Regions from separate parts of the Pseudomonas sp. E1BtOHC1 genome, predicted to be linked through region 2. Evidence: predicted binding sites of a transcription regulator. Region 2 holds the regulator's gene; the other holds the start of a gene.
What was found. The regulator sigma-54, encoded in region 2, starts transcription at its own class of promoters, with help from an activator protein. The targets are predictions, from matches to a motif close to ANTGGCATNNANNTTGCTNT.

Region 1 (15,740 bases), 620 kb from region 2:
CGATTGTCGGGATGATGGTGGGGCTGATGATCGGCCGCCTGACCCAGCCCGATCCTGTGGAACTGCAGCAGGTCGAGGTGGCCCCTGATGGCCTGGTGCTGTGGTTCAACCATGAACCCAAGGTTCACGGCGAACATATCGACGGCGCCGTGGCGTTGCTGTTCGACGCCCAGGGGCGCGTGCAGAACGGCCAGCTACAGGTCAATCAGAAGAATGTGAACTGGCGGGTGCGCCTGGCGGACCAGGGCTTGCTACTGAACCTGGTGGCCGCCCGGCCGTTGCGGGGCGATTGGGCGGGTAGCGAGGTGGAGGGGCGCTGGCGCCTGGCGATCCACCTGCGGGAGGAATAAAAGAGGGAAACCCCGGCCTGCCTGTACCAAGGCCCCCAAAAGCGGGAGGGGCTGATCGCCTTGGGGGCGATGAGTCCCGGTGTAAAGAAGGGGATTCCCGGCCTGCCTGTACCAGGGTCCCCGAAAGGGTTGTGGGCGCGTCGTTCACAACGTGATGAGCCCGGTGTTAAAGAGGGAAGCCCCAGCCTGCCTGTACTGAGGTTCCCGAAACCTTGGGCTCGTCGCGATGCGCTTGATGAGCCCGGTGTTAAAGAGGGAATTCCCGGCCTGCCTGTACCGAGGTTCCCGAAAGCTTGGCCCGTCGCTGTGAGCGTGGTGGGCCGGGTGTTAAAGAGGGGAATCCCCGGCCTGCCTGTACCAAGGTCCCCGAAACTGGGTAGTGATGGAGTTATTGCAGGGGGCGTGCCAACTCTGGCCGGTCGTGTATGAATTGCCTGGATAAAAAGCCGAAAGCCCCGGATTCCGGGGCTTTTGCGTTTTCGAAGGGCAAATTTTCAGATTTGAAGGCCAGGCCTCGAATGATCGCGCTGTGCTCGATTGCGGTTCATCGCGCCTTCGGGCAGTGCATGCACCCCATCCTGGTGCACGCCCATCCTCGTCGTAGGAGCCGGCTTGCCGGCGAAAGCGCCTGTCAGCGCTCTGCAAGGCTCAGGGGCCTTTTCGCTGGCAAGCCAGCTCCTACGTGCCGTGGGGCGGGGCTTCAGCCTTCTTCGCTTTCGTCCTCGTCGCCACCGTCCACCTTCATTCCCAGCTCCTTGATCTTGCGGGTCAGGGTGTTGCGGCCCCAACCCAGCAGGACTGCAGCGTCGCGGCGGCGGCCGGCAGTGTGCTTGAGGGCGGTCTCGATCATGATCCGCTCGAAACTCGGTACCGCGCTGTCCAGCAGGCTCGATTGCCCACGGGCCAGGGCTTGGTCGGCCCACTGGCGCAGGGCCTGTTCCCAGTTGGTCACCGGCGCCGAGTCCTGGGGCAGGCTCAACAGCTCCGGCGGCAGGTCGCTGATGTGCACCTCGCGCCCCGACGCCATGACGGTGATCCAGCGGCAGGTGTTCTCCAGCTGGCGCACGTTGCCCGGCCAGGGCAGGTTCTTCAGGTATTCCTCGGTTTCGTTTTTCAGCAGTTTGGGTTCCACCGCCAGTTCCTGGGCGGCACGGCTGAGGAAGTGCTTGGCCAGGGTCGGGATGTCTTCACGACGGTCCGACAGGCGCGGAATATGGATGCGGATCACGTTGAGGCGGTGGAACAGGTCCTCACGGAACTTGCCGGCATGCACCAGGGTTTCCAGGTTCTGGTGGGTGGCGGCGATGATCCGTACATCGACCTTGACCGGAGTATGTCCACCGACCCGGTAGAACTCGCCATCGGCCAGAACCCGCAGCAGGCGAGTCTGGGTATCGGCGGGCATATCCCCGATTTCGTCGAGGAACAGGGTGCCGCCATCGGCTTGCTCGAAACGTCCACGGCGCAGGTTGGCGGCGCCGGTGAAGGCGCCTTTTTCATGGCCGAACAGCTCGGACTCCATCAGATCCTTGGGAATCGCCGCCATGTTCAGGGCGATGAACGGCGAAGCCGCCCGCGGGCTGTGGCGATGCAGGGCGTGGGCCACCAGTTCCTTGCCGGTGCCCGACTCGCCGTTGATCAACACCGTGATGTTGGAGTGGCTCAAGCGGCCGATGGCGCGGAACACCTCCTGCATCGCCGGTGCTTCACCGATGATTTCCGGGGTACGGGTCAGAGTCGGCGCCACTTCCAGGCCTTGCTGTTCCTGGGCGTGCTGGTTGGCGCGCTTGACCAGGGACACCGCCTCATCCACATCGAATGGCTTGGGCAGGTACTCGAAGGCCCCGCCCTGGTAGGAGGCGACGGCGCTGTCCAGGTCCGAATGCGCGGTCATGATGATCACCGGCAGGCGCGGGTGCAGCTCGCGAATCCGCGCCAGCAGGTCGAGGCCGCTGGCACCGGGCATACGGATATCGGAGATGATCACGTCCGGCTGCTGGCGTGCCAGGCGACTCATCACCCCATCGGCGCTGTCGAAGCTCTGGGTGGTCATGCCTTCCTGTTGCAAGGCTTTTTCCAGGACCCAACGGATAGAACGGTCGTCATCGACGATCCACACGGTTTCACTACGGCTCATGTCGATGGGGCTCCTTGTTCCAGAGGCAGAAAGATCGAGAAGGTGGTGTGGCCGGGATGGCTGTCACATTCGATCAGGCCCTGGTGCTGGCTGATGATGTTCTGGGTAATGGCCAGACCCAGCCCGGTACCGTCCGGCCGGCCACTGACCATGGGGAAGAAGAGGGTGTCCTGCAGCTCTGCGGGGATGCCCGGGCCGTTGTCGATGATTTCGATCTTGGTCACCAGGCGATGGCGCACATGGCCGATGGTGAACTGGCGCATGGTGCGGCTGCGCAGGGTGATGCGCCCCAGGCGCATTTCGTTCTGGGTGCTGATGGCCTGCATGGCGTTGCGCACGATGTTGAGCACCGCCTGGATCATCTGCTCGCGGTCGATCAAAACGTCGGGGATGCTCGGGTCGTAATCGCGTACCAGGGTGATGCAGCCCTGGCTTTCGGCTTCCACCAGGCTGCTAACCCGCTCCAGCACTTCATGGATGTTGGTCGGTGCCAGGGATGGCAACTTGTTCGAGCCCAGCATGCGGTCCACCAGGTTTCTCAGGCGGTCGGCCTCTTCGATGATGACGTTGGTGTAGTCCTTGAGGCTTTCCTCGGGCAGCTCCCGGGCCAGCAATTGTGCGGCGCCGCGAATCCCTCCCAGGGGGTTCTTGATCTCGTGGGCCAGGCCGCGCACCAGCATCTTGCTGGTTTCTTGCTTGGACAGCTGGGCCTCTTCCTTGGTGATGCGCAGCAGCCGGTCCCGGGGGTGGACTTCCAGCAGCAACAGGGTGTCGCCATTGCTGAGGATCGGCGTCACCGCGTAGTCGACGGTCAGGGTCTGGCCGGTCAGGGCGGTGAGCATGGCTTCGCGCTTGGTGAACGGGTGCGCCTGTTCCACTGCCTGGCGCAGGGAGCTCAAGGCTTCGGCGGATTCGGTGAACAGCTCGCTGATGAATTGCCCATGGCTACGCTGGCCGCTGATGGCCAGGAGCATCTCCGCCGCCGGATTCATGTACTCAAGGCGCAGGTCGGCGTTGAGCAGGATGGTGGCGGTGGTCAGGTTGTCCAGAAGCAGACGGTGCAGTGGGTCGCTGATGGTCATGGGTAAAGGGTGACCTCTTTTGAAGCAAGACAATCCGGGGCCGGTCCCGAATTGCGCGCGCGGGTAAGGCGCTGATGTGGAGAAAATGCAAAAACCAAACCAAGGCTCCGAAAAGAAGCGTCCAAGCCCTGAAACAGCTGTTTGAAGCTCGATTGCGTGGCGCTTTGCCAGCCCTGGCGGGTATTTTCGAACCAAAATGGGCTGGGAATGGCCCCTGAGTGCAAGGTGTTGCACCAATATAGTGCATGAATCTGTATGGTGCTTGCGACTGTTCGGTGGTGTGGGAATCAACGCCCGTTTTTCAGCGGCCGCTGTCAGGGAGCGGGTTTAAAGTGCTCGAACCCAATGCTTCAAGGTTTAGGATGCGGCCATGGAAAACGCCCCCCTGCTGTTCCAGCTCCCCGATGACGACACCCTGTACCAGGCCCTTCTGGATCGCGACCCGGCCTATGAAGGCTTTGCCTTTGTCGGGGTCAAAAGTACCGGCGTGTTCTGTCGCCTGACCTGTGCCGCACGCAAGCCCAAGCGTGAGAACACGGTGTTCTTCAGCTCCATCAAGGGCTGCGTCGAAGCGGGATTGCGCGCCTGTCTGCGTTGTCGCCCCCTGGAGCGGTCCGGAGTGCAGGAGCCCTGGGTGCAAACCCTGCTGGATCAGTTGCAAAGCGATCCCGAACGCCGCTGGTACGAAGATGACCTGAGCCGCCAGGGGCTGGACCCGTCCACGGTGCGTCGCGCGTTCAAGCGCTACTTTGGGGTGACCTTCCTGGAAATGGCCCGCCTGCGACGCATGGGCCAAGGCATGCAGCAGCTGTCCTGCGGAGAGTCGGTGATCGAGGCGCAGATCAGCGCCGGCTTTGACTCCGATAGTGGCTTTCGTCGTGCCTTTGCCCGCCTGGCCGGCCAGCCGCCGTCGAACCTGCGGGGGCGCGAGCTGCTCAAGGTGGACTGGCTACAGACCCCCATTGGCGTGATGCTGGCGGTGGCGGATGCCCAGGTCCTGCATCTGCTGGAGTTTTTCGATCGTCCGGCCCTGGCCAATGAACTGCAAAACCTGCAAAAGAGCAGCGGTTCCAGCATAGGGTTCGGACGTTTCGCCCCCATCGATCAAATCGAGGCCGAGCTGCAGCGCTACTTCGCCGGAGAGTCCGCCGGCTTCCATACCCCTCTGGCGATGAACGCCTCGCCCTTTACCCGAACGGTGTGGCAGGCCTTGCGCGCCATCCCCTTGGGCAGCACCTGCAGTTATGCCGAAGTGGCGAGCCGGATCGGCTCGCCGTCAGCGGTGCGTGCCGTGGCCCGAGCCAACGGCGCCAATCAGATCTCCATCGTCATCGCCTGCCACCGAGTCATTGGTAGCGATGGCGCGCTGACCGGCTACGGCGGCGGGCTGTGGCGCAAACGCTGGCTGCTGGAGCATGAGCGCCGCATGTCCAGGCCCCGGGGCGATTCAGTGAGCGGGCTGTAGCGGCTTGCCTGAAGGACCCGGGCCGGCTTGCTCCGGGATATCCACAGGTCGCTGCAGCCGGTTGTCTGTCTGGCGCGCCAGTTCATCGGCATCCGCCTGCTCCGCCGTGGACAGCTCGGCAGCGTTGTGGCCGATGCGCTTGAGCAGCGCCAGCATGCACAGCAGCGAAACCAGGGTGTAGCAGGCCGAGGCGATGGCCACGCCGACGATGCAGCCGGTGCCGTTGAGGATGCTCTGGGCCAGTACCGGGGTGGCGCCCCCCACCAGCAGCGAGCACAGCTGATAGGAAATCGACAGCCCGCTGTAGCGCACCCGGGTCGGAAAGGCCCGGGCCAGGATGCCGCCTACCGCGCCATAGAACATCGAATGGGGCACGGTGGCCAGGCACATGCCGAGTACGGCGATCCAGTAGCTGCCGGTTTCCACGGCGAAGAACATCGCCGGCATCAGCACCAGTTCCGGCACCACCATCAACACCATGGCCTTGCGCATGTCGATGCGTGAAACCAGCACCGCCCCCAGGGGCTGGGTGATGAACTGCACCACCAGGGCCATGACGATCACGCTGAGAAAGCTGCCCTGGGTGTAGCCCAGTTCCTTGGTGGCCCAGGACAGGGCGAAGGTGCTCTTGAAGTAGGTGACGTGGATGATCGGCAGCACTCCGGCGCCCAGCAGCACCAGCCGCCAGTGGTTGCGCAGCACTTCGAGAATCGGCAGCTTGACGGTCTTCTTCTGCGCGATCAGGCGCTGCATGTCATCGGACTCTTCGAGCTTGAGGCGAATGATCATGCCGACTATCACCAGCAGCGCCGAGAGCAGGAACGGGATGCGCCAGCCCCAGAGCAGGAAGTCCGGCGCGGGCAGGGCGCTGAGGCCGAAGAACACCAGGGTCGCCAGCAGGTTGCCGGCCGGTGAGCCCTGTTGGGCAAAGGCGGCATAGAGAATGCCCTTGCCCTTGGGCGCGCTCTCGCTGGCGATCAGGATCGCCCCGCCCCATTCGCCGCCCACCGCGATGCCCTGGATGATGCGCAAGGTCACCAGGGCAATCGGCGCCCAGATGCCGATCTGCAGGTAGCTGGGCAGCAGGCCGATGCAGGTGGTGGCCACGCCCATCATGATCAGGGTGATCACCAGGGTGGTCTTGCGGCCGATTTTGTCGCCCATGTGGCCGAAGATGATGCCGCCGATGGGGCGCGCGACAAAGCCGGCCCACAGGGTCAGGAAGGACAGCAGGGTAGCGGTGCCCGGGGGCAGGTCGGCGGGGAAGAAGACTTTGCCGAACACCAGGGCGGCGGCGATTCCGTAGGCGTAGAAGTCATACCACTCGATGGTGGTGCCGATGAACGAGGCGATGCCCGCCTTGCGGGCTTTCTTGTGGGCGGCAGCTTCCAGGGCGGCGGTCATGTGCAACTCCTGCTTGTTATTGTTATGGGCACCCGCGCAGGGCACGTGGGCTTCATGCAAGGCCCGACCGCTGGGAGCCTATACAGGCAGGAATCGAAAAATATAATGATTAAATCTTATGGTTTGATACGTGATTTCGTATCGCCGCGTGGCGCTCACTCCCCTGTGATTGCCGGTTGCAGCAAGGCCCGGAACATGGCGAGGAAGCTGTCGGCTGCGGCCGAAGGCTGGTCCGCCAGATGGATCGCCAGGATCTCTGAAGGCGCGCCCTTGCCTTCGATCTCGCAGTAACGCACTCCCGGTTGGCCGAGCAGGGCCAGGGTCTGGGGCACCAGCGCCACCCCCATCTCATGGGCCACCATCGCCACCACGGTTTGCCAGAGCCGAGTCTCGTGACGGATGCGCGGGCTGAATCCGGCGGCCACGCAGCGGGCGATGATCAGGTCGTGGTAGTGGGGCGAGACCTCCCGTGGAAACAGGATGAAGTCATCATTGGCCAATTGCCCCAGGTCGACTTGCGCCTGTCGGGCCAGCCGGTGGCCCTGGGGCAGGCAGCAGAGAAAGGGTTCGGCCAGCAGTGTCTCGCTGTGGATGCCGGCGGCGAAGGTGCCACCGTGGACGAAACCGATATCGATCTGGCCCCGCTGCAGGGCCTGGGCCTGAGCGGCGCTGTTCATTTCCATCAGCACGATCTCGGTGTCCGGATGATCGCGCTCGAAGGCCTTGACCGTCTGGGGCAGGCCGCGGTGCAGGATCGAGTTGACGAAACCCACACTCAGGCGTCCGGCAAAGCCTTCGGCCGAACGCTGGGTCAGGCGTCGTGCCTGGTCGGCCCGCAGCAGTAGATAGCGCGCCTCGCCCAGCAGCACCTGACCGGCGTTGGTCAGGCTCACTGACTTGTTGTTGCGGTTGAGCAACTGGAGATCCAGTTGCCCTTCAAGCTTCTTGATATCGAAACTCAGCGCCGGTTGTGAAATGCACAGGCGCGCTGCGGCCCGCCCGAAGTGCAGTTCCTCGGCCACGGCGACGAAGTAGCGCAGCTGTTTGAGGTCCATGTGATCCTGCCTCTACGATCTGGATTACTTATCGTAGTTGATCAATTTTGTATTAGATACTTATCGAAGGCGGCTCTAGTCTCGGCCTACAAAAATCAGGAGACGCGCCATGACCGCCGAGCCCCGCCCTATTGAAGACCGCCTGAACATCCCCGACAGCCGTGGTATCAACCTGTTTGAATGCGACGCCGGCCTGGGCGCATTGCTCAAGGTCTACCTGCCGCCGGAGGTCTGCCAGCAGTGGCTGCCGACCTTGCAGCGCCTGGGCGCCCGGGCCGGTGGCGAGCTGGATGCATTGGCCCTGTCCGCCGACAAGCACCCGCCTGTGTTGCAGCCCCGCACCCGCCGCGGCGAGAACCTGCAAAGCATTGCCAAGCACCCGGACTATGTCGCCCTGGAGCGGGTGGCCTACGCCGAGCTGGGCCTGGCCTCCATGAGCCATCGCCCTGACGGGCCGCTGCCGCTGGTCAAGTACGCCCTGACCTATCTGTTCGTCCAGGCGGAATTTGGCCTGTGCTGCCCGGTGAGCATGACCGACTCCCTGGCCCGCACCCTGCGCAAGTTCGGCGCGCCTGAGCTGGTGCAGCGTTATCTGCCGCAGCTGCAGTCCCAGGATTTCGACGAGCTGTTCCAGGGGGCGATGTTCATGACCGAGCAGGCCGCCGGCTCCGATGTCTCGCGCACCGAAACCCGCGCCCGGCTGGAAGACGGCCAATGGCGGCTGTACGGCGAGAAATGGTTCTGCTCCAACCCGGATGCCGACCTGGCCATGGTCCTGGCGCGCCCGGAACAGGCGCCTGCGGGCATGGCCGGGGTCACCCTGTTTCTGCTGCCGAAAGTCCTGGCCGACGGTTCGCGCAACCACTATCGGATTCAGCGCCTGAAGGACAAGCTGGGCAGCCGCTCCATGGCCAGTGGCGAGATCACCCTGGAAGGCGCCAGCGCCTACCTGATCGGCGAGGTCGGTCGTGGCTTCCAGCAGATGGCCGACATGGTCAACATGTCGCGGCTGTCCAACGGCGTGCGGGCGGCGGGGCTGATGCGCCGCGGGGTCAACGAAGCGTTGTTCATCGCCCGCCAGCGCCGGGCCTTCGGCAAGTACCTGATCGAGATGCCGCTGATGCAGCGGCAGTTGCTGAAGATGATGCTGCCCACCGAGCAGGCGCGCTCGATGTTCATGCAGATCGCCAGCTTGCTGCCCCGGGCCGATGGCGGTGACGAGGCGGCGCGCAAATGTGTGCGGATTCTCACCCCGCTGATCAAGTTCCGCGCCTGCCGCGACGCTCGGCGGGTCACCGGCGATGCCATGGAGGTGCGAGGTGGGGTCGGCTACATCGAGGAGTGGAGCGATGCCCGGCTGGTACGCGATGCCCATCTGGGTTCGATCTGGGAGGGCACCAGCAATATCGTCGCGCTGGACATTGCCCGGGCGGTGACCCGTGAGCAGGCGCTGGAATCCTTGCAAGGCTATCTGACGGCACTGCTGGTCGAGGCCGATCTGCCGGACATCAGCCGCCGGCTGTTCGATTCGGCCCTGCTGCGCACGGTCACTGGCTTCAGTGCGGTGGCGCAACAACGGCGGGATGAGCAGGTGCGGCAGTTCGGCAGCGTGCTGTATCACCTGACCAGCGCGATCTTCATGGCCTGGGAGGCCGTGCGCCAGGCTCCGGATTATCGACGCCTGGCCCTGGCTCATCTGGTGCTGGCGCACAGGGTGCTGCCACGGGACCCCTTGAGCCTGGAGCCGGCCATCGATGCCGAATTGCTGGCGCGCCTGGCCAATGAGAGCCCGCTGTCGCAAGCCGAGGCCATGCAGTTGCTGCCGGCCTGATTGGCCGTCCCTTTCCGATGTGCGGAGTACCTGGATGAAGCTTGCCCAAGGGGCCCTGGCGGGCCTGAAAGTCATCGATCTGAGTCGCGTGCTGGGCGGTCCCTACTGTACCCAGGCCCTGGCCGACCATGGCGCCGAAGTCATCAAGCTGGAGCCTTTGAGTGGCGATGAGACCCGGGGTTGGGGGCCGCCGTTCGAAGGCGACGACGCCTCGTACTTTCGCGGCATCAACCGTAACAAGCAGGGGATTGCCGTCGACCTGTCGCGCCCCGAGGGCCTGGCCCTGCTGATGCAATTGCTGGAAGGCGCCGACGTGCTGGTGGAGAACTTCAAGCCCGGCACCCTGCAACGCTGGGGCATCGGTTTTCAGGAGGTGCTGAGCCCGCGTTTCCCGGGGTTGATCCATTGCGCGATCTCCGGCTTTGGCGCCGATGGCCCCCTGGGCGGTTTGCCCGGCTATGACGCGGTGATCCAGGCCATGGCCGGCTTGATGAGTGTCAACGGTGAAGGCGAGGGCGGGCCATTGCGCATCGGCCTGCCGATCGTCGATATGGTCACCGGGCTCAATGCTCTGGCGGGGATTCTCCTGGCCCTCAACGAACGTCAGCGCAGTGGCCTTGGGCAGTCTCTGGATATTTCCCTGTATGACTGCGGTGTCTCCCTGCTGCACCCTCATCTGCCGAACTACTTCGCCTCCGGCAAGCCCCCGAAACGCACTGGAAATGCCCATCCCAACATTGCCCCTTACGACAGCTATTGCACGGCTGGCGAACCGATCTTCCTCGCGGTTGGCAATGATCGACAGTTCGCCAGGCTGTGCCAGGAACTGGGGGCCAGCGAGTTGCTGGAAGACCCGCGGTTTGCCGATAACGGCCAGCGCTCGGTCAATCGCCAGGCCTTGAAGCAGGCGCTGGAGCGGCATCTGGCTGCCCACGATGGGGCCTCGCTGGCGCCGCGGCTGATTGGCCTGGGAGTGCCTTGCGGTTCGATTGCCACGGTGGATCAGGTGGTGGCTCATCCCCATACCCGGCATCGCGGCCTGTTGGTGGAGATGGGGGATTATCGGGGTGTGGGTTCACCGGTGAAGCTTTCGCGCACGCCGGCCAGTTATCGCAGTGCGCCGCCGGCCCTGGGCCAGGACACCCGCGCGGTGCTGCAGGGGTTGGGGCTGGATGAGTCAACTATCGCCAAGCTGTTGGCCAGCGGGGTGGTGCGCGGTTGAGGTTTGCGCTCAACGACGATGGGCTCGCAGCAGGCTGAAGGTGATGCTCGGACTCTGTTGCAGCACCCGCGCGCCGTCGAGGATCTGCACCGCCAGGCGATGTTGGCCGCGGTCGATATTCACCAGCGGCAGCTCGGGGCCTCGGCTGGGGCTTCCATAAGGCTGGTCGTCCAGCAGCAGACGCAGGCGATGCTGCGGCTGCAAGTCCGGGGCTAGCGTCACCTGCACATTGAAGCTGCCGTTGTTGGCCCGCAGCGCGCCGTGGTCTGGCACGCCCTGCAACTGCAGTTGTGTGTAAGGCTCTGCGCTGGCGGGCAGCGCCGTTATCCACAGCAGGCAAAAAACAGCGATGCGCATCACGGTGATTCCAGCCCATTACGGGTGTGCGGTTGAAAGGCTCAGCATAGGGCGGCGTGAGGCTGGGCGCGGGCGCGGTTAACCTTTGAACACACATAACTCAGCGGTAGCGCGAATCATTGCCAGCCGCCGCAACGGGTCGCTGCTGGCGGCCTGATTGGCCTGGGCCAGCCATTGCGGGCATTGGCGATCACCGCGATGGGAGCTGAAGTCGGCCAGTTGCTGCAGCAGGCGTTTTTGTAACTGATCGAGTTGTGGGCGGATCTGTCCGGCCAGGTCCTGGCGCGGCGTTTCCGGCGCCAGGCCTTGCAGGTGCCAGCTGGACAGCCTGGCGTACTGCAGCAGTTTGTTGGCTTCGATCTGGGCGGCGAAGAACTGCCCGACCGTTTCCTCACTCAGGTGATAGGTGGCGGCCTGGGCCGTAGCGCCGGCAATCACCTGCTGTTCCCGAGGACGGTCCTCCACCGCCTTGTGGCTGTCCCATTTGCTCAGGGCCACCTGATCGGCAATTGCCAGGCGTTCGCCGATGCTGTCCAGCAATGGGGCGAGAGCGGCGGGAGCTTCGGTGGCGCAGGCGGCTGTAGTGAGCAGGCTGCAGGTCAGGGCGAGGCACAGATTGAGGCGCGAAGTCATGGGTGGGCTCGGCTGATAAGAGAAGGTCGGCGCCCATGATGCACGCAACCACCCCGGGCAGGGCAAATGCGCGGGCATAAAAAAGGCCTCCCGAAGGAGGCCTCTTGATCACGCGGCTTGCGGATCAGCAGCTGTAGTACAGCTCGTATTCGAGTGGGTGTACGAAGGTACGGACCTTGATCTCTTCTTCGCTTTTCAGGGCGATGTAAGCGTCGATAAAGTCGTCGCTGAAAACGCCGCCTTTGGTCAGGAACGCACGACCTTTGTCCAGCTCTTCCAGGGCTTCCTTCAGGCTGCCGCAAACTTGTGGAATCTCTTTGGCCTCTTCAGGCGGCAGGTCATACAGGTTTTTGTCAGCAGCGTCGCCAGGGTGAATCTTGTTCTGGATACCGTCCAGGCCGGCCATCAGCAGAGCAGCGAAGGCCAGGTACGGGTTGGCAGCCGGGTCCGGGAAACGGGCTTCGATACGGCGGGCTTTAGGGCTCGACACGTAAGGAATACGGATCGAAGCGGAGCGGTTGCGCGCCGAGTAGGCCAGCATGACCGGGGCTTCGAAGCCTGGAACCAGACGCTTGTAGGAGTTGGTTGCCGGGTTGGTGAAGCCGTTCAGAGCCTTACCGTGCTTGATGATGCCGCCGATGAAGTACAGGGCGGTATCGGACAGGCCGGCATAGCCTTCACCAGCGAAGGTGTTCTTGCCGTCTTTCCAGATGGACATGTGCACGTGCATGCCCGAGCCGTTGTCGCCGTACAGTGGCTTAGGCATGAAAGTGGCGGTGCGACCGTAGGCGTCGGCCACGTTGTGCACGACGTATTTCAGGGTCTGGGTTTCGTCGGCTTTCTTCACCAGGGTGTTGAACTTGACGCCGATTTCATTCTGGCCGGCAGTCGCCACTTCGTGGTGGTGAACTTCAACGGTCAGGCCCATTTCTTCCAGTGCGTTGCACATGGAGGTACGGATTTCGTGGTCGTGGTCGAACGGTGGAACCGGGAAGTAGCCGCCTTTGACGCCTGGACGGTGGCCCTTGTTGCCGCCTTCGATGTCCTGGTCGGACATCCAGGAACCTTGTTCGGAGTAGATCTTGAACATCGAGCCGGAGATGTCGGACTTGAATTTCACTTGGTCGAAGATGAAGAACTCTGGCTCTGGACCGGCGAATACGGTGTCGCCGATGCCGGTGGCTTTCAGGTGCTCTTCGGCGCGCTTGGCGATGGCGCGTGGGTCGCGGTCGTAACCTTGCATGCTCGAAGGTTCGATGATGTCGCAGACCAGAATCAGGGTCGGTTCTTCGGTGAACGGGTCCAGCACGGCGGTTTCGTCGTCCGGCATCAGGATCATGTCGGAGGCTTCGATGCCTTTCCAGCCAGCAATGGAGGAGCCGTCGAACATCTTGCCGGATTCGAAGAAGTCTTCATCCAGCGCATCACGAGCCGGCATGGTCACGTGATGTTGAGTGCCCTTGGTGTCAGTGAAGCGCAGATCAATCCATTTGACGTCATGATCTTTGATGAGTTGAACCGACTTCGACATAGTGTCCTCCGGGGTGGCTTCGGGCTTGGTGTTGGAGTGCCCTTAGAATGTGGGTGATGCCGGCGCGAATACTCTGCCATGGCAACCTGCCTCACAAGGGAGCAAATTGCATGCCAGTGCCCCGAGATGGGTTTTCTGCCCCAAAATCACGCTTTCTGCAGCGGATTTGGCGTAATGCCGGCATTTGGCGCACTGCAATGTAGCGTCTTCTTTGATAAATGACCCGTTTTGGTGCATTGAAAACCTTCTGCACATTAACTGGTTAAACCTTGAGCAATTTCCGCTATAATCCGCGCCCCCCTTTTTCGGCTGGCCCAGCGCGCGCTGTTTTCATGAAACTAATCGTTAAAGTTTTCCCGGAAATCACCATCAAGAGCCGCCCGGTACGGACGCGTTTCATCCGTCAGTTGGCCAAGAACATCCGTGCCGTGCTCCGCGATCTGGACCCGGCCGTGGTGGTCAATGGTGTGTGGGACAACCTCGAACTGGAAACCGCCCTCAGCGAGCCCAAGGCCCTGAAGGACCTGACCGAGCGCCTGAGCTGCATGCCCGGCATCGCACATTTCCTGCAGGTCGACGAGTACCCTCTGGGCGACTTCGACGACATCGTTGCCAAGTGCAAGCAGCACTTCGGCGAGGCCTTGCCCGGGAAGATTTTTTCGGTGCGCTGCAAGCGCGCCGGCAAGCATGAATTCAGCTCCATGGATGTGGAAAAGTACGTTGGCAGCCAACTGCGTCGGCAGTGCGGCGCCGCCGGCATTTCCCTGAAAGAGCCGGAAATCGAAGTGCGGATGGAAATTCGCGACCAACGGTTGTTCGTGATCCACAGCCAGCACAATGGCATCGGCGGCTACCCGCTAGGCGCCCTGGAACAGACCCTGGTGCTGATGTCCGGCGGTTTCGATTCCACCGTGGCGGCCTACCAGATCATGCGCCGCGGCCTGATGGGGCATTTCTGCTTCTTCAATCTGGGCGGACGTGCCCACGAACTGGGCGTGATGGAAGTCGCGCACTATATATGGAAGAAGTACGGCAGCTCCCAGCGGGTGCTGTTCGTCAGCGTGCCGTTCGAGGAAGTGCTCGGGGAAATCCTTGGCAAAGTCGACAACAGTCATATGGGCGTCATTTTGAAGCGTATGATGTTGCGTGCCGCGTCGAGCATCGCCGACCGCCTGCACATCGACGCGCTGGTGACCGGCGAGGCGATTTCCCAGGTGTCCAGCCAGACCCTGCCGAACCTGTCGGTAATCGACTGCGTGACCGAGAAGCTGGTACTGCGTCCGCTGATCGCCAGCCACAAGCAGGACATCATCGACCTGGCCGTCGAAATCGGTACCGCCGACTTCGCCAAGCACATGCCGGAGTACTGCGGGGTCATCTCGGTGAACCCCAAGACCCATGCCAAGCGCCATCGCGTCGAGCATGAAGAGAAAGAATTCGATATGGCGGTGCTCGAGCGTGCGATCGAGCGGGCCAAACTGGTGCCGATCGATCGAGTGATCGACGAGTTGGGCCAGGATTTGCAGATTGAAGAAGTCAGTGAAGCGCTGGCCGGTCAGATCGTCATCGACATCCGTCACCCGGATGCCGAGGAAGATGACCCGCTGCAGCTGCCTGGCGTCGAAGTAAAAGCGCTGCCGTTCTATGCATTGAACGCCCGCTTCAAGGAACTGGACCCTACGCGCCAGTACCTGCTGTATTGCGACAAAGGCGTCATGAGTCGCCTGCATGCTCACCATCTGCTCAGTGAGGGACATGCCAATGTGCGCGTTTATAGACCGAGCTAAGTGCCCGGGGATGTTCGCCTGTGGCTTGCGTCACCGGCCCCCCGACGCCGCCGTCCAGCTGTAACGGCCAGGCCTGAATCTATTGTTAATCGCTGCCAGCATTTGTCAGCACACCGAATCCTCTGATCGAGATACACAAGTGATCGAAAATCTACGCAACATCGCCATCATTGCCCACGTTGACCATGGTAAGACCACCCTGGTAGACAAACTCCTGCGTCAATCCGGCACCCTGGAGCGCAACGAGCTCAACGACGAGCGCGTGATGGACTCCAACGACCAGGAAAAAGAACGCGGCATTACCATCCTGGCCAAAAACACCGCCATCAACTGGAACGGCTACCACATCAACATCGTGGACACCCCGGGCCACGCCGACTTCGGCGGCGAAGTTGAGCGCGTAATGTCCATGGTCGACTCCGTGCTGCTGCTGGTCGACGCTCAAGACGGCCCTATGCCGCAAACCCGTTTCGTGACCAAGAAGGCTTTCGAAGCCGGCCTGCGTCCAATCGTGGTGATCAACAAGGTTGACCGTCCGGGCGCGCGTCCTGACTGGGTTCTGGACCAGATCTTCGACCTGTTCGACAACCTGGGCGCCACTGAAGAACAGCTGGACTTCAAAGTCGTCTACGCCTCGGCCCTGAACGGCATTGCCGGTCTGGACCACACCGAAATGGCTGAAGACATGACCCCGCTGTACCAGTCGATCGTCGACAACGTACCTGCGCCGGCTGTTGACCGTGACGGTCCGTTCCAGATGCAGATCTCCGCACTGGACTACAACAGCTTCCTGGGTGTGATCGGCGTTGGCCGTATCGCTCGTGGTCGGGTCAAGCCGAACACTCCAGTCGTGGCTATCGACGCCACTGGCAAGAAGCGTAACGGT
Region 2 (15,740 bases):
TGGGCACCTCCTTGTGCCCATGCAACTAGCCCGGTACGCGGCGGATCTTGGCGCCGAGCATCTGCAGCTTCTCTTCGATGCACTCATAACCACGGTCGATGTGGTAGATGCGATCGATCAGGGTATCGCCTTCGGCCATCAGGGCCGAGATCACCAGGCTGGCCGAGGCCCGCAGGTCGGTGGCCATGACTGGCGCGCCCTTGAGGATCTCGGTACCAGTGACGATGGCAGTATTGCCTTCGACCTGGATCTTGGCGCCCATGCGGTGCAGTTCATAAACATGCATGAAGCGGTTTTCGAAGATGGTCTCGATCACCGCGCCAGTGCCTTCGGCAATCGCGTTCAGGGAAATGAACTGCGCCTGCATGTCGGTCGGGAACGCTGGGTACGGAGCGGTACGCACGTTGACCGCCTTGGGGCGCTTGCCGTGCATGTTGAGCTCGATCCAGTCGCTGCCAGTGGTAACTTCAGCGCCCGCTTCCTTGAGTTTTTCCAGAACGGCTTCAAGGATGGTCGGATCGGTGTCCTTGACCTTGACCCGGCCGCCGGTGACGGCTGCAGCCACCAGGTAGGTGCCGGTTTCGATACGGTCAGGCATCACTTTGTAGATCGCCGAATGTAGACGCTCGACGCCATCGATGGTGATGGTATCGGTGCCGGCACCGGAAATCTTCGCGCCCATGGCGATCAGGAAGTTCGCCAGGTCGACGACTTCAGGTTCGCGGGCGGCGTTCTGCAGCACGCTGCGGCCCTTGGCCAAGGCGGCGGCCATCATGATGTTTTCGGTACCGGTCACGCTCACGGTATCGAAGAAGAAGTTCGCGCCACGCAGGCCGCCTTCAGGCGCCTTGGCCTTGATGTAGCCGCCCTCAACGTCGATCACTGCGCCCATGGCTTCCAGGCCACGGATGTGCAGGTCCACCGGACGCGAACCGATGGCGCAACCGCCAGGCAGGGCCACTTCGGCTTCGCCGAAACGGGCAACCATCGGGCCCAGTACCAGGATCGAGGCGCGCATGGTTTTCACCAGCTCGTACGGCGCCACCAGGGTCTTGATGGTGCGCGGATCGATTTCGACGCTCAGTTTCTCGTCGATCACCGGCTCAATGCCCATGCGACCGAACAGCTCGATCATGGTGGTGATGTCGTGCAGGTGCGGAAGGTTGGCCACGGTGACCGGGCCATCGCACAGCAGGGTTGCCGCCAGAATCGGCAGCGCGGAGTTCTTGGCCCCGGAAATGCGGATCTCGCCATCAAGGCGAACGCCGCCGGTAATAATCAATTTATCCATAACAGTCTCGACGCCCTTGGGCTCAGGTGCGCTCGGCCCAGGCCGCGCGGCTGAAAAATTTCATAGTGATCGCGTGGATGCTGCCATCGGCAATCCATGGATTCAAATGGGCATAGATGCTTTGCTGACGCTTCACCGGGCTCAAGGCCGACAGTTCGTCGCTAATCACGTTCAGCTGAAAGTTGCAGCCTTCGCCCTCAACTTCTACCTGAGCTCCGGGCAGCTTTCCCTCAAGAAAGCTCTTCACTTCGTTGGCCTGCATGCTCAACCTCAATCGGCGCCCTGTGCGCGCGGGTCGGACATCATACAAAAAAGCCCCGCGCCTGCGAACCCCGCATAGCAGGACTCTGACGGGGGGCTTCTATATAGATGTGGGTTACTACGGATGGAGGAGGATCTCGGTGACCCCGGATACTTCGGCAATTTCCCGCATGTCCTCGGGCAAGGCACGCACACTCACCGCCTTGCCGAGGTCCTGGGCATCACGCATGAAGGCCAACAACAGGGCCAGGCCGACACTGCTGGACTTTTCCACTGCCGAGCAATCCAGCACCAATGCCGCAGCCGGGCTCGACTTGATCAATGCCTGGCCCTGCTTGCGCAGACCCGGGCCGCTGCGGTAATCCAGCACACCGCTGATCAGCAACTCCCCGGCGTCCCCGAGGCGTACGGCTGACTCGCTCATTGCGCAGCCTTATGTGCGGCGTCTTCGGTGACTTCCTTGGCCTTGGCCACTTCGCCGGCCCAGCCGTCGATGGTCTTGTCCAGGTTGTTGCCGTTACGCTGCATGGCGTCGGCGAACTGATCACGGAACAGCTTGCCGATATTGATGCCGTTGATGATCACGTTGCGCACTTTCCACTCGTCGTTGATCTTCTCCAGGGTGTAGGACACCGGGTAGATCGCGCCGTTGTTGCCTTTGACCTGCATATCCACGCTGGTACGGGTACCGCTTTCATCCTTGGCAGGAGAAACCGTGATGCCCTGGTTGTTGTACTCCAGCAAGGCATTGCCGTAGAACTGCATCAGGCTGCGCTTGAAGTTTTCCTGGAAGCGCGTCATCTGCTCCGGGGTTGCCTTGCGCGAATACTTCACGGTCATGATGCTGCGAGAGATGCCATCGGCGTCCACCACCGGCCCGACAATACCGTTCAAGGCGTTGTAGAAGTCGTTCGGGCTTTGCTTGTACTTCTCTTTATTGGCCGCCAGGTCCGCCAGCAGACGAGTGGTCGTGTCCTGCACCAGATCATGCGCGGAAGGCGTGCTTGCCGCATTGGCCAGCAACGGCAGGGCCGCCAGCAAGACCAACAAGCCACGTCGCAAGATAGAGATCATCGAAAAACTCCTCATTTGGCGTCTTTGCTAACGGTATTGAGCAGGAATTTACCGATCAGGTCCTCCAGCACCAGCGACGACTGGGTGTCGTGGATGGTTCCACCATCCTTGAGCAAGGCTTCTTCCCCGCCCACGCTGATACCGATGTATTTCTCACCCAACAGGCCAGCAGTCAGGATAGATGCAGTGGAGTCGGTCGGCAGATTATCCACACGTTTTTCCAGTTGCATCGTCACCCGGCCGGTGAAGCTGTCACGGTCCAGATCGATCGCCGTGACCTTGCCGATGGTCACACCGGCCATGGTCACCTTAGCTCTGACCGTCAAACCGGCGATATTGTCGAAGTAGGCGTAAAGTTTATAGGTATCGGTGCTCGCAGTCGGAGACAAGCCACTGACCCGCAGGGCAAGCAACAGCAAAGCCAGGATGCCGGCCAGCAGGAAAAGGCCGACACCGATTTCCAGGGTGCGGTTTTGCATCAGAAATCTCCAAACATCAAGGCGGTCAGAATAAAGTCCAAGCCGAGTACGGCCAACGAGGCATACACCACGGTCTTGGTAGTGGCACGGCTGATCCCCTCTGAAGTGGGCTCACAGTCGTAGCCTTGGAATACGGCGATCCAGGTCACTACAAACGCAAAAACAATACTTTTGATCACACCGTTGAGCACGTCACCACTGAAGGTCACGCTGTTCTGCATGTTCGCCCAGTAGGAACCGTCATAGACGCCCAGCCAGTCGACAGCCACCCAGGAACCGCCCCAGATACCCACCACGCTGAAAATCATCGCCAGCAACGGCAGGGATATGAAGCCCGCCCACAGGCGTGGCGCAATGATGTACTTGAGCGGGTCGACCCCGATCATCTCCAGGCTGGAGAGTTGCTCGGTGGACTTCATGTTGCCGATTTCCGCGGTCAGCGCCGAACCGGCACGACCGGCAAACAGCAACGCAGTCACCACCGGCCCCAACTCCCGCAGCAAGGTCAGGGCAACCATTTGCCCGACGGCCTGCTCCGAACCGTAGCTGGAGAGAATATTGAAGCCCTGCAGCGCCAGCACCATGCCGATGAAAATCCCGGACACGACGATGATCACCAGAGACATCACGCCCACGGAGTGCAGCTGTTTGACCAGCAGGCCAAAGCTGCCGCCAATGCCGCCACGCCCCAGCAGCGCATGAAACAGGAACAGCGTGGAACGCCCCAGTACCGCCAGGACATCGATGCCTGAACGACCGAAGAGGCGAATCCTCTCGATTAACGATATTTTGCGCATCAGCGCTTCCCCAGGAGATCTGCGCGGTAATCCGTCGCTGGAAAGTGAAACGGCACCGGGCCGTCGGGATCGCCCTTCATGAATTGACGGATACGCGGATTGTCGGAGTCCATCAGTTCGTCAGGAGTTCCCTGCCCCAGTACCTGGCCATCACCTACTACATAGAGGTAATCGGCAATGCTCGCGGTTTCCGCAAGATCATGGGAAACCAGGATGCTGGTAATGCCCAGGGCATCGTTGAGCAAACGGATCAGGCGCACCAATACGCCCATGGCGATGGGGTCCTGGCCAACGAAGGGCTCGTCATACATGAGGATTTGCGGATCCAGGGCAATGGCACGAGCCAGAGCAACACGGCGCTTCATGCCGCCGGACAGCTCGTCAGGCATCAGGTCCACTGCGCCGCGCAGGCCCACGGCCTGCAGCTTGAGCAGGACAATGTCACGGATCATTTCGTCCGGCAGTTGGGTATGCACACGTAGCGGAAAGGCTACGTTCTCGAACACGTCCAGGTCGGTGAACAGCGCGCCGCTCTGGAACAGAACGCCCATTTGCTTGCGCGCATCGAACAGATCACTGCGCGAGAGGGTCGGCAGATTCTGGCCGTTGACCCACACTTCGCCGCTGCTGGGCCGCAACTGCATGCCCATCAAGCGCAACAGGGTGGTTTTTCCGCAGCCTGAAGGCCCCATGATGCCGGTGACCTTGCCCCGCGGAATACGGATATCCACGTTATTGAAAATGCTGCGCGTACCGCGCTTGAAGGACAATCCCTTCAGCTCGACCGCGTAGGCGTTATCGGCACTCATCTAAACTCCTTGCGATGCAGCCTATCACTCGGACGCTTGGCTCCCTGCCGGGAGTACGTGCCCCTGGGCAGGCCGAACTGGCGGCGAACTATATCACTGCTGATACGGAGCCCCCAAGGCCGAAGCCGTGAACGTTCAGGTCCAAGACAGGCATAATCGGATGAATCCCAATACCAGCCGGATAAAGGCTGACGAACTTGCGTGAGGGATTTGTTCATTACCGCTATAATCGCCGCCTTTTCATCGGGCTATACGATTTCAGACATGAGCCAATCCAGCGACCTGATTCAGTCAGCACAACGCACCATCCGCCTCGAACTTCAGGCAGTAGAAGGCTTGCTGCCCCATATCGACGCAGATTTCGTACGCGCTTGCGAGATGATTCTGGCCAGCAAAGGCCGAGTGGTAGTGGTCGGCATGGGCAAATCCGGGCACATCGGCAACAAGATCGCCGCCACCCTGGCCAGCACCGGCACCACGGCTTTCTTTGTCCACCCGGCCGAAGCCAGTCATGGCGACATGGGCATGATCACTCGCGACGACGTGATCCTGGCCCTCTCCAACTCCGGCTCCACCAACGAAATCGTCACCCTGCTGCCCTTGATCAAGCGTCTGGGCATCCAGTTGATCAGCCTTACCGGCAACCCTGAGTCGCCGCTGGCCAAGGCCGCGGACGTCAACCTCAATGTGCATGTCGAGCATGAGGCCTGCCCGCTGAACCTGGCCCCCACCTCCTCTACCACAGCTGCCTTGGTGATGGGCGATGCCCTGGCCGTGGCCCTGCTGGAAGCCCGCGGCTTCACCGCCGAAGACTTCGCCTTCTCCCATCCGGGAGGTGCCCTGGGCCGCCGCTTGCTGCTCAAGGTAGAGAATGTGATGCACGAAGGCACTGAGCTGCCGCAGGTGCAACGGGGCACCCTACTCAAGGACGCGCTCATGGAGATGACCCGCAAGGGCCTGGGCATGACCGTGATCCTGGAGGCCGATGGCCGCCTGGCCGGGATCTTCACCGACGGCGACCTGCGCCGCACCCTGGATCGTGCCATCGATATCCATCACGCCACCATCGACTCGGTCATGACCCCTCACGGCAAGACTGCACGTGCCGATATGCTGGCAGCCGAAGCACTGAAGATCATGGAAGACCATAAAATCAGCGCCCTGGTGGTGGTGAACAAGGAAGACCGTCCGATCGGCGCCTTGAACATGCACGATCTGCTGCGCGCGGGAGTGATGTAATGAGTACCGACCTGCTGCAACGCGGTAAAAACATCAAGCTGGCGGTTTTCGACGTCGACGGCGTACTGACCGACGGTCGCCTGTACTTCCTTGAAGACGGCAGCGAGTTCAAGACCTTCAATACCCTCGACGGCCAGGGCATCAAGATGCTCATGGCCGCCGGAGTGCAGACAGCGATCATCAGCGGGCGCAAGACTCCAGTAGTGGAACGCCGGGCCAAGAACCTGGGGATCCCCCACCTGTACCAGGGTCGTGAAGACAAGCTGGTGGTGCTGGACGAACTTCTTGCCCAACTGGGCCTAAGCTATGAACAGGTCGCCTATCTGGGCGACGACCTGCCCGACCTGCCGGTGATCCGCCGTGTCGGTCTAGGCATGGCGGTGGCCAACGCAGCCGGCTTTGTCCGCGAGCACGCCCACGGCACCACCGTAGCCCGCGGCGGCGAAGGCGCTGCCCGGGAGTTCTGCGAGCTGATCCTGCAAGCCCAGGACCGCCTTGAAGCAGCCAACGCCGCTTACCTATAGAGCCCACCCATGCTGAGTAAAAAGATTCGCAACATCCTGATATTCGGGATCATCGCCCTGCTGTTCGCGGCGGTCGGTTACTGGAACATCAGCCCAGAGCGCTTCCTCGACAAGCCGGTAGTGCAGGTCGACGAGAACGCCATCGACTATTACGTGATCAACGCCCGCAGCGTGCAGTACCTGCCTGACGGCAAGCTGCAGTACGAAATGACCTCGGACAAAGTGGAGCACGTCAAGGCCAGCGAAGTGACGCTGCTGACCAAACCGGACCTGCAGATGTACCGCGGCACCACTTTCCCCTGGCACGTCCAGAGCGAGCGAGGCGAAGTCAATCCGGACGGCACCGAGGTCGAACTGATCGATTCGGTAAGGGTTTCCCGCACCGATGAGCACAACCGCAACCTGCTGATCACCACCAGCCGCATGACAGTATTCCCGCAGAAGCAATATGCGCAGACCGAGCAAGCCGTTAGAATCGACGGCGCCGGCGGCGTGACTACGGCCAAGGGAATGAAAGCGTATTTGAAAGACGGCAGGATGAACCTGCTATCGAACGTAAGAGGACAGTATGAGGCTCGTTAAAACCCTCCCTATTTTGCTCAGTCTGGGCGCAGCACTGGGAAGCGTGAGCGCCTGGGCTCTGCCGAACGATAGCCAACAGCCGATCCGCATCCAGGCCGACGACGCCCAGTTGGACGACAAGAACGGCGTGGCCACCTACAAGGGCGATGTGATCATCACCCAGGGGTCGATGAAGATCACCGGCAACACCGTGACCATCACCCGAGCCAAGAGCGGCGAAATCGACGTAGTGACGTCGGTGGGCAACCTCGCCTACTTCGAGCAGTTGCAGAAGCAGACCGACCCGAAACCGGTTCAGGCCTACGCTGTGACCATCCAGTACCACGCTCAGCAGAATCGCATCGTGCTGATCGACAAGGCCAAGGTCATCAACGACGGCAACACCACCGAAGGCGAGAAGATCGTCTACGACACCGTCAAGCAAGTGGCTAACGCCGGTCGCGCCAATGGCAGCTCGGTCACCGCACCACGTCCGCGGATCGACATGGTCATCCAGCCGAAAAAGAAAACCGACGAGCAAAAGGCCCAGTAATGGCAACTCTGAAAGCTCAGCACCTGGCCAAGAGCTACAAGAGCCGCCAGGTCGTGCGTGATGTCAGCCTGTCCATCGACAGCGGCCAGATCGTCGGCCTGCTCGGCCCCAACGGCGCCGGCAAGACCACCTGCTTCTACATGATCGTCGGCCTGGTCCAGGCCGATCAGGGCCGCGTCCTGATCGACGACCTAGATGTCAGCCACCAACCGATGCACGGTCGCGCTCGCGCCGGCATCGGCTACCTGCCCCAGGAAGCTTCGATCTTCCGCAAGCTGTCGGTGGCCGACAACATCACGGCCATCCTCGAGACCCGCAAGGAACTCGACAAGGCCGGCCGTCGCCAGGAACTGGAAAGCCTGCTGCAGGAGTTCCACATCAATCACATCCGCGACAACCTCGGCATGAGCCTGTCCGGTGGTGAACGCCGCCGCGTGGAAATCGCCCGCGCCCTGGCCACTGCCCCCAAGTTCATCCTGCTGGACGAACCCTTTGCCGGCGTGGACCCGATCTCGGTCGGCGATATCAAGCAGATCATCCACCACCTGAAGGCCAAGGGCATTGGGGTGCTGATCACCGACCACAACGTCCGCGAAACCCTGGACATCTGTGAAACCGCCTATATCGTCAATGACGGGCAACTGATCGCCGAAGGCGACTCCGAGACCATCCTGGCCAACGAACTGGTCAAGGAAGTCTACCTGGGCCATGAGTTCCGCCTGTAAAGGCTGAGGTGTCGGGCTAGATGCCAGAGCGCCAGGAACAATAAATCCCTACAAATTTTATTGTTACAGCGCTCTAGGCAAACACTTCAGTTTCAGGCATATAATTTGCTTATGTTTGGCGCTCCGGCGCCCTGTAGTGGATGGCGCATGTGCGCCGGCAAATAAGGTGTTAAGCCCCTGCCATGAAACCATCGCTAGTCCTGAGAATGGGCCAGCAGCTGACGATGACACCGCAGCTGCAACAGGCCATCCGCCTGCTCCAATTGTCGACCCTGGACCTGCAACAGGAAATCCAGGAAGCCCTGGAGTCCAACCCGATGCTCGAACGCCAGGAAGATGGCGAAGACTTCGACAACAGCGACCCCTTGGCCGACAACACAGAGTCCAAACCCAACACCGAGATCCAGGAACCCTCCTACCAGGAAACCGCCCCCACGGTGGATAACCTCGAGGAAGGCGAATGGAACGAACGCATCCCCAACGAACTGCCGGTGGACACCGCCTGGGAAGACGTCTACCAGACCAGCGCCAGCAGCCTGCCCAGCAGCGATGACGATGAGTGGGACTTCACCACTCGCACATCGGCCGGCGAGAGCCTGCAAAGCCACCTGCTCTGGCAACTGAACCTGGCGCCGATGTCGGATACCGACCGCCTGATCGCCGTGACCCTGATCGATTGCATCAACAATCAGGGCTACCTGGACGAGACCCTTGAAGAAATTCTCGAGGCCTTCGATCCGGAATTGGACATCGAACTGGACGAGATCGAAGCCGTCCTGCACCGCATCCAGCAATTCGAGCCGGCCGGCATCGGCGCCCGCAACCTGGGCGAATGCCTCCTGCTGCAACTGCGCCAACTGCCAGCGAAAACTCCCTGGCTGAGCGAAGCCCAGCGCCTGGTCAGTGACTACATCGACCTCCTGGGCAGTCGCGACTACAGCCAGCTGATGCGCCGCATGAAGCTCAAGGAAGACGAACTGCGTCAGGTCATCGAACTGGTGCAGAGCCTCAACCCGCGCCCGGGCTCACAGATCGAATCCAGCGAAGCCGAATACGTGGTCCCGGACGTCATCGTGCGCAAGGACAACGAGCGCTGGCTGGTGGAATTGAATCAGGAGTCCGTGCCACGCCTGCGGGTCAACGCACAGTACGCCGGCTTTGTTCGCCGCGCCGACACCAGTGCCGACAACACCTTCATGCGCAATCAGTTGCAGGAAGCTCGCTGGTTCATCAAGAGCCTGCAGAGCCGCAACGAAACCCTGATGAAAGTCGCCACTCAGATCGTCGAGCACCAACGCGGCTTCCTGGAGTACGGCGACGAAGCCATGAAACCTCTGGTTCTGCACGACATCGCCGAAGCTGTGGGCATGCACGAATCGACCATTTCCCGTGTGACCACGCAAAAATTCATGCATACCCCCCGGGGCATATATGAACTGAAATACTTTTTCTCCAGCCACGTCAGCACCTCCGAAGGCGGCGAATGCTCGTCCACGGCGATCCGCGCGATCATCAAAAAACTGGTGGCTGCGGAAAATCAGAAAAAGCCGTTGAGTGACAGCAAGATCGCTGGTTTACTGGAGGCACAAGGCATTCAGGTAGCCCGTCGTACCGTCGCCAAGTACCGCGAATCCCTTGGGATCGCGCCTTCCAGCGAACGGAAGCGGTTGATGTAGCCGCCGGGCTGGCCACAGCGTTTCAGAGTGTGTTTGAAACAGGTCGAAAGTCGGTTTCAAACGCGGTCTAGGTGGCAGGCAACCCAGCCTGCCGCGTTATGCACTGGCAACGAAGGAGAAGCTGTATGCAAGTCAACATCAGTGGACACCAACTCGAAGTGACTGAACCTCTGCGCGCTTACATCGGCGAGAAACTCGACCGGCTGGAGCGGCACTTCGACAAGATTACCAATGTGCAGGTCACCATGGCTGTCGAGAAGCTGAAGCAGAAAATCGAAGCCACCCTGCACATCCACGGTGGGGAGGTCGTCGCCAATGCAGAACATGACGATATGTATGCCGCAATTGACCTGCTCACGGACAAGCTTGACCGCCAACTGAAAAAGCATAAGGAAAAGCAACTCCACCTTCTCCAAGGCACGGGTCGCTAACACTCCCCTCCCATGATCCGACTTGAAAGCATCCTGACCCCCGGCCGTTCCTTGGTGAACGTGCCGGGCGGCAGTAAAAAACGCGCCCTCGAACAAATTGCCAACCTGATCAGCCGCGAAGTGCCTGATCTGGAGATGCAGGATGTCTTCGAGAGCCTGATCGCCCGTGAAAAACTCGGTTCCACCGGTTTTGGCAACGGCATCGCCATTCCCCACTGCCGCCTCAAAGGCTGCGAGTCGCCTATCAGTGCGCTGATGCACCTGGACGCTCCAATCGACTTCGACGCCATCGACGGTGCCCCGGTGGATCTGCTGTTCGTCCTCCTGGTTCCGGAAGCCGCTACCGACGCACACCTGGAACTGCTCCGGCAGATCGCCAGCATGCTCGATCGCAAGGAAGTCCGTGACCGACTGCGCAGTGCCACCAGCAATGAAGCCTTGTATCAGGTTGTCCTGGACGAGCAAAACGGTCAGTAATCATGCGCTTGATCATTGTCAGCGGCCGCTCCGGCTCAGGTAAAAGCACCGCCCTCGATGTTCTTGAGGACCACGGCTACTACTGCATCGACAACCTTCCCGCCGGCTTGCTGCCCGAGCTGGCCGAGCGCGCGTTGATTCACACGGAACTGGCACAACCTCTGGTGGCGGTTTCCATCGACGCCCGAAACCTGCCCAGCCATCTGTCGCGCTTCCCCGAGTTGCTGGAAGAAGTACGCAGCCGGCATATCCAGTGCGACGTGCTCTATCTGGACGCCGACGAGGAAACCCTGCTCAAGCGCTTCTCGGAAACCCGGCGGCGTCACCCGCTGAGCAGTGCCAATCGCTCGCTGGCCGAAGCCATCCACGATGAAACCCAGCTGCTGGGCCCCATCGTCGATCTGGCCGACCTCAAGGTCAACACCACCAATCTGAACCTCTACCAACTGCGGGACACCATCAAGCTGCGCCTGCTGAACCAACCCGAACCCGGGACTGCGTTCCTGGTGGAGTCTTTCGGTTTCAAGCGCGGCATGCCGGTGGACGCCGATCTGGTATTCGACGTGCGCTGCCTGCCCAATCCGTATTGGAAGCCCGAACTACGCGCCCAATCCGGGCTGGACGCACCTGTGGCCGAATACCTGGCCGCACAGCCCGATGTCGAGGAAATGTTCCAGGACATCTCCAGCTATCTGCTCAAGTGGCTGCCACGTTTCGCTGCCAGCAATCGCGCTTATGTAACCATTGCCATTGGTTGCACCGGCGGGCACCACCGCTCCGTGTACCTGACCGAGCGCCTGGGCCAGGTCCTGCAAAAATCCCTGAAGAACGTCCAGGTTCGCCACCGCGACCTTAGCTGAAAGGATCTACCCCGCGATGCCAGCTCTGGAAATCGAAATCATCAACAAACTGGGCCTGCATGCCCGTGCCTCAGCCAAATTCGTCGGCGTAGCGGGGCAGTTCCCCTGCCAGATCCGCGCCGGCAGGAGCCCGGAATCCATGGTGGACGGCAAAAGCATCATGGCCATGATGATGCTCGCCGCAGGCAAGGGCACCAAGATTCATCTGAAGACCGAAGGCGAGCAGGAACAGGAAGCGCTGAATGCGCTGGTGGCATTGATCAACAACTACTTCGACGAGGGCGAGTAAGCCCCTCCGGGCCACTCGCCAAGCGCCCCTCAGGCGAGCGCCGTATCCATCACCATCATCAGGCAAAAGCCGATGCACAAGCCGAGGCTGGCGAGCTTTTCGTGACCATTGCGACGGGACTCGGGAATCACTTCGTGAGTCACCACCAGCAACATGGCTCCCGCCGCCAGGGCCAACCCCAGCGGCAGCAGCACCTGCGCCAGACTCACCAACCAGGCACAGAGCAAGGCAAAGACCGGCTCCACCAAACCTGAAGCGGCGCCAATCAGGAATGCCCTGACCCGCGACATCCCCGCCCCCGCCAGCACCAGTGCGATCACCAGTCCCTCCGGCACATCCTGCAGGGCAATCCCCATGGCCAGGCTGTCCGCATCTGCCATGCCGCCCCCTGCCGACACCCCCACCGCCATGCCTTCCGGAATGTTGTGGGCAATGATGGCGAAGACAAACAGCCAGATGCGTGGCGCAATCACCGGATGTTCCGCCGTGCCGACCAGGACTTCGGGGCTCGCGCCCGAGACCTTGCGATCCACCAGGAACAAACCAAAGGCACCCAGCATGATGCCGGCGCAAACCAGGCCACTGGAGCCCCAGGCAGACAAACCCAAGTCTTGAGCGGCGGCAATACCGGGAACGATCAGCGAAAACGCCGTCGCCGCCAGCATCACCCCAGCGCCAAAACCCAGCAACGTATCGCTCACGGCCATCGGCATTCTGCGGATCACCAGCACCGGGACCGCCCCTAGTGCCGTGCCCAATGCGCAGATCGAGCCACCCTGCAAGGCGCGCAACAACCTTGGTTCCAGATTCAGCCAGCTCAGCCCTTGAGCCACCAGCAACGCAGTCCCCGCCAACAGCAACAGCGAACCGAAGGCATAACGAAACATCCGTCCGCTGCTGATCGCCAGTGTTTCAGTGCCCATAATCGGCCTTAGATCTTGTTATGAATGGAGGTATCAGGCCATCGCGGCCTGATAGCGTTGCGCGACTTCCGGCCAATTGATCACGTTGTAGAACGCATTGATGTATTCCGGCCGACGGTTCTGATAACGCAGGTAGTAGGCGTGCTCCCACACGTCCAGACCGAGAATCGGCGTGTTGCCATTCATCAGCGGGCTGTCCTGGTTACCGCTGCTTTCCACCACCAGTTTTTTCTCCGGAGTCACGCTGAGCCAGGCCCAGCCACTGCCGAAGCGGGTCAGCGCAGCCTTGGTGAACGCCTCCTTGAAGCTCTCGAAACCACCCAGTTGCTGCTCGATTGCCTGACCCAGGGCACCCTCGGGCTTACCGCCACCTGCTGGGGTCATGACCGCCCAGAACAGCGAATGGTTAGCGTGGCCTCCCCCTTGGTTGATCACCGCGGCCCGAAGTTTTTCCGGCAGTTGCTGGACACTGGCCACCAGTTTTTCGACTTCCCAGCCCGCCCATTCAGTGCCCTCTACAGCGGCATTGAGATTGTTGATGTAGGTCTGGTGGTGCTTGCTGTAGTGAATCTCCATGGTTTGCGCATCGATGTGCGGTTCCAGCGCGTCATAGGCATAAGGCAGTGCAGGCAAGGTAAAGGACATATCAATGGGCTCCGTAAGAGGGGCTGTCGGCTAGCGGGCTGTCGGCTGACAGGCCCGCGACGTTGCTGTCCAGCAAACGATGAGTACGGGGGTACTCACCGTGATCACCGATGAAATTCAGCAGTTCGACGTAGGTCTTGCTGCTCTGGCGCAAAGCCGCTTCGCGCAAGGCAGGGCTGAGGCGGTTGTCCTGCATGGTTTGCAGCAGGCGCTGATGGATCGCGCAGAGGTACTCCGCGCTCTCCTCCGGTTGGTTCAGGCGCAAATGCAGGTCCGCCAGGTTGTGATGGGAAATCACACAGGCTGCCACCGCCTCGTCGGCATCCCCCCAGCGCTCGAACAACACCTGGGCCAAGGCCAATGCCTGCAGGTAGAACTCGCGAGCGTCCACCAGTTCGCCCTGCATAAAGAGACGATTGGCCCTTTCGATCGTGCGTTTCCAGTGCTCCATGGTGAGCCTCCAAAGCGGTGTTGGGATTACACGCCGCCTGCGGTGAGTTTTTCCGGGTCCAACAGGACCTCAAGCTGGCTGCGTGGCAGATCAGTGAGTTCAAGCGCCACGTCGATCACCGGGCGACCTTGCTTGTAGGCGGTCTTGGCGATTTCTGCGGCCTTCTGATAACCGATGATCGGGTTCAGAGCAGTCACCAGGATCGGGTTGCGTGACAGCGCTTCCTTGAGCTTGGGTTCGTTGACCTTGAAGCTGGCAATCGCCTTGTCCGCCAACAGGCGACTGGAGTTGGCCAGCAGCTCAATACTGCCGAGCAGGTTCTGGGCGATGATCGGCAGCATCACGTTGAGCTCGAAGTTGCCCGACTGCCCGGCCACGGTGATGGTGCTGTCGTTACCAATGACTTGGGCTGCGACCATCGCCACGGCTTCCGGAATCACCGGATTGACCTTGCCCGGCATGATCGAGGAACCCGGCTGCAGCCCCTCCAGCTCGATTTCGCCAAGCCCCGCCAATGGGCCGGAGTTCATCCAGCGCAGGTCGTTGGCGATCTTCATCAACGACACCGCAGTGGCCTTGAGCTGGCCGGATACCGTGACCGCCGTGTCCTGTGAGCCGATCAGGGCGAACAGGTTCTTGCCCGGGGTGAACTGCACCTGGGTCAGCTTGCTCAACTGCTGACTGAAGCGCGCGGCGAACTCGGGGTGAGCGTTGATTCCGGTGCCCACCGCGGTGCCGCCCTGAGCCAGGGCCTGCAGGCTCGGCAGCAGGTCCTGCAAGTGAGCGATATTGGCCTTGAGCTGCTGTGCCCAACCGTCCAGTACCTGGCTCATTCGCACTGGCATCGCATCCATCAGGTGGGTACGACCGGTCTTGATGAAGGGGTGCACCTGCACCGCCTTGCGCTCGATGACCTCCACCAGATGCACCAGTGCCGGCAGCAATTGCTCATGCAGGGTCAGGGCTGCGCTGACGTGAATGGTGGTAGGAATGATGTCGTTGCTGCTCTGGCCACAGTTGACGTGGTCATTGGGGTTGACCGGCTCGCCCAACAAGCGGCTGGCCAGGGTCGCCAGCACTTCGTTGGCGTTCATGTTGGAACTGGTACCGGAGCCGGTCTGGAAGATGTCCACCGGGAAGTGCTGCATGAAGTCGCCTTCCAGCAAGCCCTGGGCGGCATCGACGATGGCCTTGCCCTGGGACGCGCTGAGCTGCCCAAGCTCGACGTTGGCCTTGGCCGCCGCGGCCTTGGCCAGGATCAGCGCACGAATGAAGGCTGCCGGCATGCGTTGCCCGCTGATGGGAAAGTTATCCACCGCACGCTGGGTCTGCGCGCCATACAGGGCCTGCTCCGGGACCTGCAGCTCGCCCATGCTGTCGCGTTCGATACGGGTATTACTCATCGGGAAATCCTTGCACCAGTTCAATCAGAGGAATGGAAGGCAGCAGCGAGCAGGTCGCCAGTTGCCAGGCATGGCTTTGCCAGCGCTTGAGCCGGCACTTGCACAAAGACAACCGCTCCATGTCGCGCAAAGGCCGCCAGGCCTGATCCAGGCACAGGCTTCGCCAGTGCCAGGGCAGCGCAGTATCGGTAGCGGTATCGATCAACAAACGGAAAGAGGTTTCAGCGACGGTCCAGGCCGACATCGCGGTGCAGCAGGCCAGGTAGCGGCCC

Region 1: glnA (glutamate--ammonia ligase) is a predicted target of sigma-54. The motif match lies at 13,166-13,185, and genes of this name have one in related genera.

Annotation. Positions count from the first base shown of each region.
Region 1 is NZ_CP196023.1:1,218,475-1,234,214, forward strand. It holds gene ACSSVC_RS05665 (hypothetical protein) at 1-350, shown strand, start outside; gene ntrC (nitrogen regulation protein NR(I)) at 1,051-2,487, opposite strand; gene glnL (nitrogen regulation protein NR(II)) at 2,484-3,569, opposite strand; gene ACSSVC_RS05680 (bifunctional transcriptional activator/DNA repair enzyme AdaA) at 3,940-5,034, shown strand; gene ACSSVC_RS05685 (MFS transporter) at 5,017-6,438, opposite strand; gene ACSSVC_RS05690 (LysR substrate-binding domain-containing protein) at 6,594-7,493, opposite strand; gene ACSSVC_RS05695 (acyl-CoA dehydrogenase family protein) at 7,603-9,324, shown strand; gene ACSSVC_RS05700 (CaiB/BaiF CoA transferase family protein) at 9,359-10,546, shown strand; gene ACSSVC_RS05705 (hypothetical protein) at 10,556-10,903, opposite strand; gene ACSSVC_RS05710 (chorismate mutase) at 10,982-11,536, opposite strand; gene glnA (glutamate--ammonia ligase) at 11,661-13,067, opposite strand; gene thiI (tRNA uracil 4-sulfurtransferase ThiI) at 13,400-14,854, shown strand; gene typA (translational GTPase TypA) at 14,994-15,740, shown strand, end outside.
Region 2 is NZ_CP196023.1:1,839,410-1,855,149, reverse strand. It holds gene murA (UDP-N-acetylglucosamine 1-carboxyvinyltransferase) at 26-1,291, opposite strand; gene ACSSVC_RS08480 (BolA family protein) at 1,314-1,553, opposite strand; gene ACSSVC_RS08475 (STAS domain-containing protein) at 1,671-1,976, opposite strand; gene ACSSVC_RS08470 (MlaC/ttg2D family ABC transporter substrate-binding protein) at 1,973-2,626, opposite strand; gene mlaD (outer membrane lipid asymmetry maintenance protein MlaD) at 2,638-3,105, opposite strand; gene mlaE (lipid asymmetry maintenance ABC transporter permease subunit MlaE) at 3,105-3,902, opposite strand; gene ACSSVC_RS08455 (ATP-binding cassette domain-containing protein) at 3,902-4,711, opposite strand; gene ACSSVC_RS08450 (KpsF/GutQ family sugar-phosphate isomerase) at 4,976-5,950, shown strand; gene ACSSVC_RS08445 (KdsC family phosphatase) at 5,950-6,474, shown strand; gene lptC (LPS export ABC transporter periplasmic protein LptC) at 6,484-7,056, shown strand; gene lptA (lipopolysaccharide transport periplasmic protein LptA) at 7,043-7,588, shown strand; gene lptB (LPS export ABC transporter ATP-binding protein) at 7,588-8,313, shown strand; gene ACSSVC_RS08425 (RNA polymerase factor sigma-54) at 8,496-9,989, shown strand; gene hpf (ribosome hibernation-promoting factor, HPF/YfiA family) at 10,115-10,420, shown strand; gene ptsN (PTS IIA-like nitrogen regulatory protein PtsN) at 10,433-10,897, shown strand; gene rapZ (RNase adapter RapZ) at 10,900-11,757, shown strand; gene ACSSVC_RS08405 (HPr family phosphocarrier protein) at 11,774-12,046, shown strand; gene ACSSVC_RS08400 (ZIP family metal transporter) at 12,076-12,969, opposite strand; gene ACSSVC_RS08395 (superoxide dismutase) at 13,003-13,614, opposite strand; gene ACSSVC_RS08390 (DUF2753 family protein) at 13,616-14,065, opposite strand; gene ACSSVC_RS08385 (class II fumarate hydratase) at 14,092-15,468, opposite strand; gene ACSSVC_RS08380 (FagA protein) at 15,461-15,740, opposite strand, start outside.